Linked DNA regions of Caballeronia sp. TF1N1. The protein of the gene in region 1 interacts with the protein of each later gene in a pairwise test. Links are inferred from orthologs where the notes say so. Each region holds a gene or a part of one and is shown in the gene's direction. Other genes may lie near its edges.

Region 1 (4,687 bases):
CCGCCTAGCGTCATCGCGCTGAATCGCGCAATGACCTACAGCGACCAGTACACGCTCGCGAAATCGCAGGAAGCGACGCTGCTCTACAACGACATGCGTAACGACGCCGTCGATCAGTTGACGCGCCGGCTTGCCGTCGTGCGTTCGCTGCATCCGGCGCCGAGCGAGCAGACGCCGGGCATCGCGCCACGCGCGCCGTTGCCGACGCCGCCGCTTTGATCGCGCGCGCTCATCGACCATCATGCAGTTGAAGCTCGACGCGCTCGAAGCGCACCTCGCGAAAGGTCCGAAGGGTCTGTACGTCGTTTATGGCGACGAGCACCTGCTCGCGCAGGAAGCGTGCGACCGCATCCGAGCCGCGGCGCGCGCGGCGGGTTTCACGGACCGAACGGTGTTTACCGTCGAGCGCGGTTTCGACTGGAGCGGGTTGATCGGCGCGACGCAGTCGATGTCGCTCTTCGGCGACCGGCAACTGATCGAATTGCGCATCCCCACGGGCAAGCCGGGCAAGGAAGGCGCGGAAGCGTTGAAGACGCTCGCCGCCGCCAATAACCCCGACATCCTCGCGCTCGTCACCTTGCCGCGTCTCGATGGCGCGACGCAGAAGTCCGCGTGGTTCACGGCGCTGATCGGCGCGGGCGTCGCGCTGAAAATCGATCCAGTGGAACGCGCGCAACTGCCCATGTGGGTCGGTCAGCGGCTTTCGTTGCAAGGCCAGCGTGTGGCGCCAGGCGAAGAAGGGCGGCGAGCGCTTCTGTTCATCGCCGAACGCGTGGAGGGCAATCTGCTCGCGGCGCATCAGGAAATCCAGAAGCTCGGGCTGTTGTATCCGCAAGGCGTATTGAGTTTCGAGCAGATTCACGATGCCGTGCTGAACGTCGCGCGCTACGACGTCTTCAAGCTCAACGAGGCCATGTTGACCGGCGATATCGGCCGGCTCGCGCGCATGCTCGACGGTCTGAAGGGCGAAGGCGAAGCCGCCGTGCTCGTGCTGTGGGCGCTGGTCGAAGAGGTGCGTACGCTGCTGCGTATCAAGCGCGGCGTGGCATCGGGCAAACCGCTCGCCACGCTCATGCGCGAGAACCGCGTCTGGGGTCCGCGCGAACGGTTGATCGGCCCGGCGCTTTCGCGCGTGACCGAGGAAGCGCTGGAGAAGGCGCTTTCGCTGGCGGCGCGGCTGGATCGGCAGGTGAAGGGGCTGTCCGGGAGCGCGGGCAAGCGCGGCAGCGAACCGCCGCCCGATCCCTGGGCCGGCATGTTCGAGCTAGCCATGGCTGTCGCGCATTCCAGCAAGGCCGCGCATGCCGTCGCCGTTGCGCCACCGGCGCGAGTTCGTCGCTAGACGCTTGAGCGGGCGCTGTTGCAATACGCTTAACCGCTTAGAATGATTTTTTCAGCGCTCGCCGTTGTTCGGGCGGAGCGCGATATCCAGACATTGCGGATGCCTGCGGCCCGCAAAGAGACACATGATGAACATCGATCACTACATGGCCGACCTTGGCCGGCGCGCGCGCAAGGCGTCGCGTGCCATGGCGCGGGCATCGACGGCGGCCAGGAACGCGGCGCTGCATGCGGTGGCGCTCGCTATTGCCGAGGAACGCGAAGCACTCAAAGCGGCGAATGCCCGCGATCTCGCCCGCGCGCGCGAGAAGGGTCACGACGCGGCGTTCATCGACCGTCTGACGCTGTCGGACAAGGCGCTCGACACGATGGTCGAAGGCTTGCGACAGGTCGCGGCGCTGGCCGATCCCATCGGTGAAATCAGCGGGCTCAAGTATCGGCCGAGCGGCATTCAGGTCGGGCAGATGCGCGTGCCGCTGGGCGTGATCGGCATCATTTATGAATCGCGGCCGAACGTGACGATCGACGCAGCCGCTCTGTGCCTCAAGTCGGGCAACGCCACCATTTTGCGCGGCGGTTCCGAGGCGCTGGAATGCAACACGGCGCTTGCAAAGCTCATCGCCAAGGGCCTCGAAACGGCCGGCTTGCCGCAAGATGCGGTGCAGGTCGTCGAGACGGCGGATCGCGCGGCGGTCGGCAAGCTCATCACCATGACGGAGTTCGTCGACGTGATCGTGCCGCGCGGCGGCAAGAGCCTCATCGCGCGGCTCATGGAAGAAGCGCGCGTGCCCATGATCAAGCATCTCGACGGCATCTGCCACGTTTATGTCGATGACCGCGCGGATCTCGCCAAGGCCGCGGTGATCTGCGACAACGCGAAGACGCACCGCTACGGCACCTGCAACACGATGGAAACGCTGCTCGTCGGGCGAGGCATCGCGCATGAGGCACTGCCGGCGCTCGCGCGCGCGTTTCAGGCAAAGGATGTCGAACTGCGTGTGGACGGACTTGCGCGCGCGGTGCTCGAAGCGGCGAACGTGGGTTCGCTCGTCGATGCCACCGAGGTCGACTGGACCACGGAATACCTCGCGCCGGTTCTGGCGATCAAGGTCGTCGAGGACCTCGATGAAGCGATCGAGCACATCAACATCTACGGCTCGCATCATACGGATGCCATCGTCACCGAAGACCACGACCGCGCCATGCGCTTTTTGCGCGAGGTCGATTCGGCGAGCGTGATGGTCAACGCATCGACCCGTTTCGCCGATGGCTTCGAATTCGGTCTCGGCGCGGAAATCGGCATCTCGAACGACAAGCTGCACGCGCGCGGACCTGTCGGGCTGGAGGGGCTGACGTCACTAAAATACGTCGTGCTCGGGCGCGGCGAAGTGCGTCAGTAAGGTTACGCGATGCTCTGGATCAAATCGCTGCATATCGTGCTGGTCGCGTCGTGGTTCGCCGGGCTTTTCTATCTGCCGCGCATTTTCGTGAATCTCGCGATGGAAAAGGACGCGGCTGCAACCGCTCGCTTGCTGCTCATGGCGCGCAAGCTGTTTCGCTTCATGACGTTCATCGCGGTGCCCGCCCTGGCGTGCGGGCTTTGGTTGTGGCTCGTGGTAGGCATTGGCGCGGGGCAGGGCTGGCTGCATGCGAAGCTCACCGTCGTTGCGCTGATCATCGTTTATCACGCTTATTGCGGGCGCTTGCTGCACACGTTTCAACGTGGCGAGAATAAGCGGTCGGACAAGTGGTATCGGATGTTCAATGAATTGCCGGTGCTGGGTCTTTTAGGCGCGACGTTGCTTGTCGTGGTCAAGCCTTTTTAGCTGCTTGCCATTTTCACGCGTCGCGCTGTTCAAGTAGCGCTAGCGCCATTTCGCCGAATACTTCCGGCCGTCCCTCGAAGAAGCGTTGCACGACTTTCGTTTCAAGCATCCACGCGCGTAGCGCTTCTCTCTCATCCCGGTTATTCGCCAACCGGACAGCAGCCTCAACGTAGTCGTCCACAGTCGTTGCGACCATCCATTCCGGCATCGACGCGCGTGCGAACATCGCGCCGTCGATATGCTCGAACACTTCCGGTCCCGTTTTGCAGATACCGGGCAAGCCGACGGTGAAGGCATCCACGATTCCGTTTGTGTTGCCGAAGGGAAAGGGGCTCAGGAACATGTCCATGTTGGCGAGCTGTTCGGCGTATTCATCGTAGGGCAAGAAACCGTGGATCGTGAATGAGCCAAAAGGAAGATACTCGCTCAGCACGCGATTCAGGTGCATCAAGGTGAACACCTTGCTGCCGCTCACAATGAAATGCAGATGCACATGCGGCCCTGCCCGCTGCACGATTGCCCTGCAGGCAGTGAAGAAGGACGGATTGAACTTCATCGGCGTCGCGGCGATGGCAATGTCAGTGTGGTTCTTGCCAACCGGCGTGCGGGCCGGAACCGCGCTCAATAAACTTGATGCGATATAAGGCTGTCCGTCCTTCGGCAGCCGCATGAGTTTTTCGCTGAAGCAAGCCGGGTCGCCGACATAATCATCTTCGACACTGGCGTAGTCGATGCAGTCCGAATGCGTCGTCGCCGGGTGCCCGAGCGCCGCAATTTGCAGCGGCGCGACGCGGATGTTTGACAAGAAAATGGTCAGAACCGACATGCCCACGCTCGGCATGTACAGCACGCTTGGGTGCTCCGTTTGCGCGAAGTCGCGAATGAGGCGGACTTGGTCGAGCACGTTGGCGCCTTCCGGGAGATCGATAGTTCGATCGAATACCCGACGACCCGCATCGTCGATAGAGCGAGGTGCGCAGAACGCGACTGTTTCGAAGCAACGTCTTGCCGCAGCGAGCGTTGCGGAATGCGTTCGCACGATCGAATGCCCGCTGTTGAAACTTTCCGCGACGACCAGCATGAGCGGAGGTGCGTTCCGTTCGCGCTCGGGTGGTGGCTTGGTCGTATCGAGATCGGTCAGCCCGAAATTCGCAAGACCCAGGCGCACGAGACCGTTGATGCCTTGTTTCACGGCATGTCGGTTTCCCTCGGTGTAAGTGCAATGCATATACAGCGCCCAGAGACTCGTCAGATCGAGCGGCGGCGACTCATTCAGTTTGTCGATCGAGCCGGTCAGCCATTCGAGCAAGCGGATGCGTCGTGCACACGCAACCGCGCTGCCGCCGAATTGTTCTCCTCCGATACCGATGGCAAGACTCAACGCCGAAGCGCGGTCGGCGTTCCAAAGTTGCGCGATATCGAGGTCGATGCGTGATTCCGGGCTGTACAGAATGCTCAGGCGTCGAGCGGTGTCGGCAGAAAGAGTGGATGCGTCGGCGTTGCTTTGACGACGAGCAAGC
Region 2 (4,688 bases), 880 kb from region 1 along the record:
ATCTTCGGCTTCCTGGTCGCATGGGTGCTCGTGCGCTACACGTTCCCGTTCAAGCGTGTCGTCGATGCCATCGTCGATCTGCCGTTTGCGCTGCCGACCTCCGTTGCCGGCATTTCGCTTGCCGCCGTGTACGCGAGCAACGGCTGGATCGGGCAGTATCTCGCGCCGCTCGGCATCAAGGTGGCGTTCACGCCGCTCGGCGTGCTCGTGGCGCTGACGTTCATCGGCTTGCCGTTCGTCGTGCGCACGGTGCAGCCGGTGCTCGAAGACTTCGAGCGCGAGCAGGAAGAAGCCGCCGCATGTCTTGGCGCCACGCGCTGGCTGACGTTTCGCCGCGTCGTGTTGCCGGCGCTCTTTCCCGCGCTTCTGACCGGTTTCGCGCTTGCGTTCGCGCGCGCGCTCGGCGAATACGGTTCGGTCATCTTCATCGCGGGCAATGTACCGATGAAATCGGAGATCACGTCGCTGCTCATCATCACCAAGCTCGAACAGTACGACTATGCCGGCGCGACGGCCATCGCCGTCGTGATGCTGTGCGTGTCCTTTCTCATGCTGCTCCTCATCAACACGCTGCAATGGTTCCTGCAACGCCGCACGAGCAAGACGGGCGCGGCGCCCGTGGTGGCCGCGGGGCCCTCGCTGCATGCCGGAACTCCGGGCGGAGGTCACGCATGAGCACGCCAAACAGCAAGGCGCTTCCCGTGAACACCGCCGCGCGCGGCGAGACCAACCGGCTCAATCCCGTCACCGAACCGCGCGCCGTGCGCTGGATACTCACGGGTATCGCGCTCGTGTTTCTCGCGCTGTTTCTGGTCGTGCCACTCGTCGCCGTGTTCGTGCAGGCCTTCGCGAAGGGCATCGACTATTACTTCGATTCGCTCAAGGACCCGGACGCGTGGTCGGCCATCAAGCTCACGCTCTTGACCGCCGCGATTGCCGTGCCGCTCAACGTGGTGTTCGGGCTCGCGGCATCGTGGGCCATCGCCAAGTTCGAGTTTCGCGGCAAGGCGCTTCTGACGACGCTCATCGACTTGCCGTTCTCGGTGTCGCCCGTGATCTCCGGCCTCATCTACGTGCTCATGTTCGGCGCGCAGGGCTGGTTCGGACCGTGGCTGATTTCGCACGATGTGCAGATCATCTTCGCGGTGCCGGGAATCGTGCTCGCGACCATCTTCGTGACGTTCCCGTTCGTCGCGCGCGAACTGATTCCGTTGATGCAGGCGCAAGGCAACGACGAGGAAGAGGCCGCGCACGTGCTCGGCGCGTCGGGCTGGCAGATCTTCCGGCGCGTGACGTTGCCCAACGTGAAGTGGGGCCTGCTCTACGGCGTGATTCTCTGTAACGCGCGCGCGATGGGCGAGTTCGGCGCGGTCTCGGTGGTCTCGGGCCACATTCGCGGCCAGACCGACACCATGCCGCTGCACGTCGAGATTCTCTACAACGAATACAACTTCTCGGCCGCCTTCGCGGTGGCGTCGCTGCTTGCATTGCTCGCGCTCGTCACGCTCGGGCTGAAGCTGCTCGCGGAGCGCCGCATGACGGCCACGCTGAGCGACGTGAAGGCAACCGTATAAATGGAAGGCGTGGATCAATCATGAGCATCATCGTTCGCAATCTGCAGAAGCGCTTCGGCACCTTCACCGCGCTCGACAACGTCACGCTGGATTTTCCGTCGGGCGAACTCGTCGCGCTGCTCGGACCTTCCGGCTGCGGCAAGACAACGCTCTTGCGCGTGATCGCCGGCCTCGAATATGCCGATGCCGGTCAGGTCGTGCTCAACGGCGAGGACGTTGCCGAAGTGGGCGCGCGTGAGCGGCAAGTCGGCTTCGTGTTCCAGCATTACGCGCTGTTCCGCCACATGACCGTGTTCGAGAACGTCGCCTTCGGCTTGCGCGTGAAGCCGCGCCGCGAGCGGCCAACGGAGGCCGTCATCCGCGAGAAGGTGCATGAATTGTTGAAGCTCGTGCAACTCGACTGGCTCGCGGAGCGCTTTCCGTCCGAACTGTCGGGCGGTCAGCGTCAACGTATCGCGTTGGCGCGAGCGCTTGCCGTCGAACCTAAAGTGCTGCTGCTCGACGAACCCTTCGGCGCGCTCGACGCCAAGGTGCGCAAGGAATTACGTAGCTGGCTGCGCCGTCTGCACGACGATCTGCATATCTCGACGCTCTTCGTCACGCACGACCAGGAAGAGGCGCTCGAAGTGGCGGATCGCATCGTCGTGATGAATCACGGGCGCGTGGAGCAGGTGGGCAGCCCGCAAGACGTGTATGACCATCCGCAGACCTCGTTCGTCTACGAGTTCCTCGGTGCGGCCAATCGCCTGCAAGGTCATGTCGATGCCAACGGCTTCGTCGCCGATGGCGCCACGCAGGCCATTGCCGTGCCCGCGCATTTCAGCGGCCGCGCGCTGGCCTACGTGCGTCCGCACGATCTGGCGATCTATCCCGTCGATGGCACGCATCGCGACGGCATCGTGGTCGGCGTGCGGCGCGTGGTGACGCTCGGCGGCTCCGTGCGCGTGGAACTCGAAGGCAACTCGGGGCGCATTCTCGAAGCGGAACTCGACCGCGAGTCGTGGCGCACGCTGCGACTCGACGTAGGCGACGGCGCGACCGCCGTGCCGCGCGCGTTGCGCGTCTTCCCGGCAGGCGATGCGAACGGGGCACAACAAACAAAAGCAACGGCATAAAGAGAGGCTGAAATGAACTTCCAGCAATTGCGCTTCGTGCGCGAAGCAGTGCGTCAGAACATGAATCTGACCGAGGTCGCGAACGTGCTCTATACGTCGCAGTCTGGCGTGTCGAAGCAGATCAAGGACCTCGAGGACGAACTCGGCGTCGATATCTTCATCCGACGCGGCAAGCGTCTGACCGGACTTACCGAGCCTGGCAAACAGGTGCATCAGCTGATCGAGCGCATGTTGCTCGACGCTGAAAACCTGCGCCGCGTCGCGCGCCAGTTCGCGGATCAGGACAACGGCCATCTCGTCGTGGCGACGACGCACACGCAAGCGCGTTACGCGCTGCCGAAGGTGATCCGCCAGTTCACGGAAGTGTTCCCGAAGGTGCATCTCGCGCTGCGTCAGGGTAGTCCGCAGCAGATCGCGCAGATGATCATCAACGGCGAAGCGGATATCGGCATCTCGACGGAAGCGCTCGACCGCTATCCCGACATCGTCACGTTCCCGTGCTACTCGTGGCATCACACGGTCGTCGTGCCGAAGGGCCATCCGCTCGTCGGACTCGAGAACATCACGCTGGAACAGATCGCCGAGTATCCGGTCGTCACCTACGATCAGGATTTCACGGGACGCTCGCATATCGACCAGGCCTTCGCGAGCGCGGGTGCCATTCCCGATATCGTCCTCACCGCCATCGATGCCGACGTGATCAAGACGTATGTCGAGCTTGGCATGGGTATCGGCATCGTCGCGGCGATGGCGTATGACCCGAAGCGCGACAGCGAACTCGTCGCGCTCGATACGCAGCATCTGTTCGAGGCGAGCACGACGCGCGTCGGCTTGCGCAAGGGCGCGTTCTTGCGGGCTTACGCTTACCGGCTGATCGAGATGTTCGCGCCGCAACTCGACGAAGCGCAGATCGCGGCGCAACTGCGCGAAGCGGCTTGAGCGAGTTCAGGTTCATCCCGGCTGATTTACAATCGCCGGCATGAACACTTCTCTCGATACCTTGCCGCGCCTCGCCGTTCTCGCGACGGGCGGCACCATCGCCGGACAAGCTGGCGATGCATCCAGGACAGCGGGTTACAAAGCAGGCGTGGTCGGCGTCGACAAGCTGCTCGAAGCCGTGCCCGCGCTCGGCTCGGTCGCGCGCATTCACGCGGAACAGATTGCGAGCATCGACAGCAAGGACATGACGCCCGCGCTGTGGACGACGCTTTCGCGGCGGATCGATGCACTGCTCGCGCAAGACGATATCGATGGCGTGGTCGTCACGCACGGCACGGACACGCTCGAAGAGACCGCTTACTTGCTGCATCTGACGGTGAAGAGCGCGAAGCCCGTCGTCCTGACCGCGGCGATGCGGCCCTCCAGTGCGCTGTCCGCCGATGGTCCGTTGAATCTGCTCAACGCGCTCACGGTCGCCGCTTCGAGGCAGTCGGCGGGGCAGGGCGTACTGATCGTGTTCAATAATTTGATCCACAGCGCACGCGAAGTCACGAAGACGAGCACCTATGCCGTCGATGCCTTCCGTTCGCCCGAAGCGGGCGCGCTCGGTTTCGTGCAGGACGGACGCGTCGAGTTTCAACGCACGGTCGTGCGGCCGCACACGCTCGCGAGCGAATTCACCGTGCCGCAAGACTGGCCGATGGTCGAAATCGTCGCGAGTTATGCGGGCGTATCGCGCGTTCCGGTCGATGCGCTCGTCGGCGCTGGCGTGAAGGGCATCGTGCTTGCGGGTACCGGCAACGGCTCCATGAGTTCGACGCTCGCGCAAGCCTTCGCCGATGCCATTGGGCGAGGCGTGGCGGTGGTGCGTTCATCGCGCGTCGGCTCGGGCCATGTGATGCGCAACGGTGCCGCACCCGACGATGCGCTCGGCACCGTCAGCGCGGGCACGCTCAATCCGTACAAGGCGCGCGTGCTGTTGCAACTGGCGCTCGCGAGAGGCGTGAGCGATGCGCCCGGCCTGCAGCGCATCTTCGAGACATACTGAAACTGAAACGAA

The links. The genes of interacting proteins can lie anywhere in the genome.
Region 2: the proteins of LDZ28_RS11240 (region 1) and LDZ28_RS07075 interact in binary tests that used the Escherichia coli proteins (3 or more experiments, as listed by UniProt). The link is inferred for Caballeronia sp. TF1N1 from one-to-one orthologs.

What each region holds. Positions count from the first base shown.
Region 1 is NZ_CP084626.1:2,414,958-2,419,644, reverse strand. Bases 700-3,605 are described here. They hold LDZ28_RS11240 (glutamate-5-semialdehyde dehydrogenase), read left to right. Parts: upstream 700-1,469; coding sequence 1,470-2,741; downstream 2,742-3,605. Other genes in these bases: LDZ28_RS11230 (hypothetical protein), read right to left, coding at 3,181-3,605; LDZ28_RS11235 (CopD family protein), read left to right, coding at 2,751-3,167; holA (DNA polymerase III subunit delta), read left to right, coding at 700-1,342. Also shown: LPS assembly lipoprotein LptE, read left to right, coding at 1-219; more of holA, read left to right, coding at 242-699; more of LDZ28_RS11230, read right to left, coding at 3,606-4,687. UniProt on the Escherichia coli protein: Catalyzes the NADPH-dependent reduction of L-glutamate 5-phosphate into L-glutamate 5-semialdehyde and phosphate. The product spontaneously undergoes cyclization to form 1-pyrroline-5-carboxylate.
Region 2 is NZ_CP084626.1:1,530,256-1,534,943, reverse strand. Bases 735-3,641 are described here. They hold LDZ28_RS07075 (sulfate/molybdate ABC transporter ATP-binding protein), read left to right. Parts: upstream 735-1,594; coding sequence 1,595-2,689; downstream 2,690-3,641. Other genes in these bases: LDZ28_RS07070 (CysB family HTH-type transcriptional regulator), read left to right, coding at 2,702-3,628; cysW (sulfate ABC transporter permease subunit CysW), read left to right, coding at 735-1,574. In the rest of the region: sulfate ABC transporter permease subunit CysT, read left to right, coding at 1-675; more of cysW, read left to right, coding at 672-734; LDZ28_RS07065 (asparaginase), read left to right, coding at 3,669-4,676. UniProt on the Escherichia coli protein: Part of the ABC transporter complex CysAWTP involved in sulfate/thiosulfate import. Responsible for energy coupling to the transport system.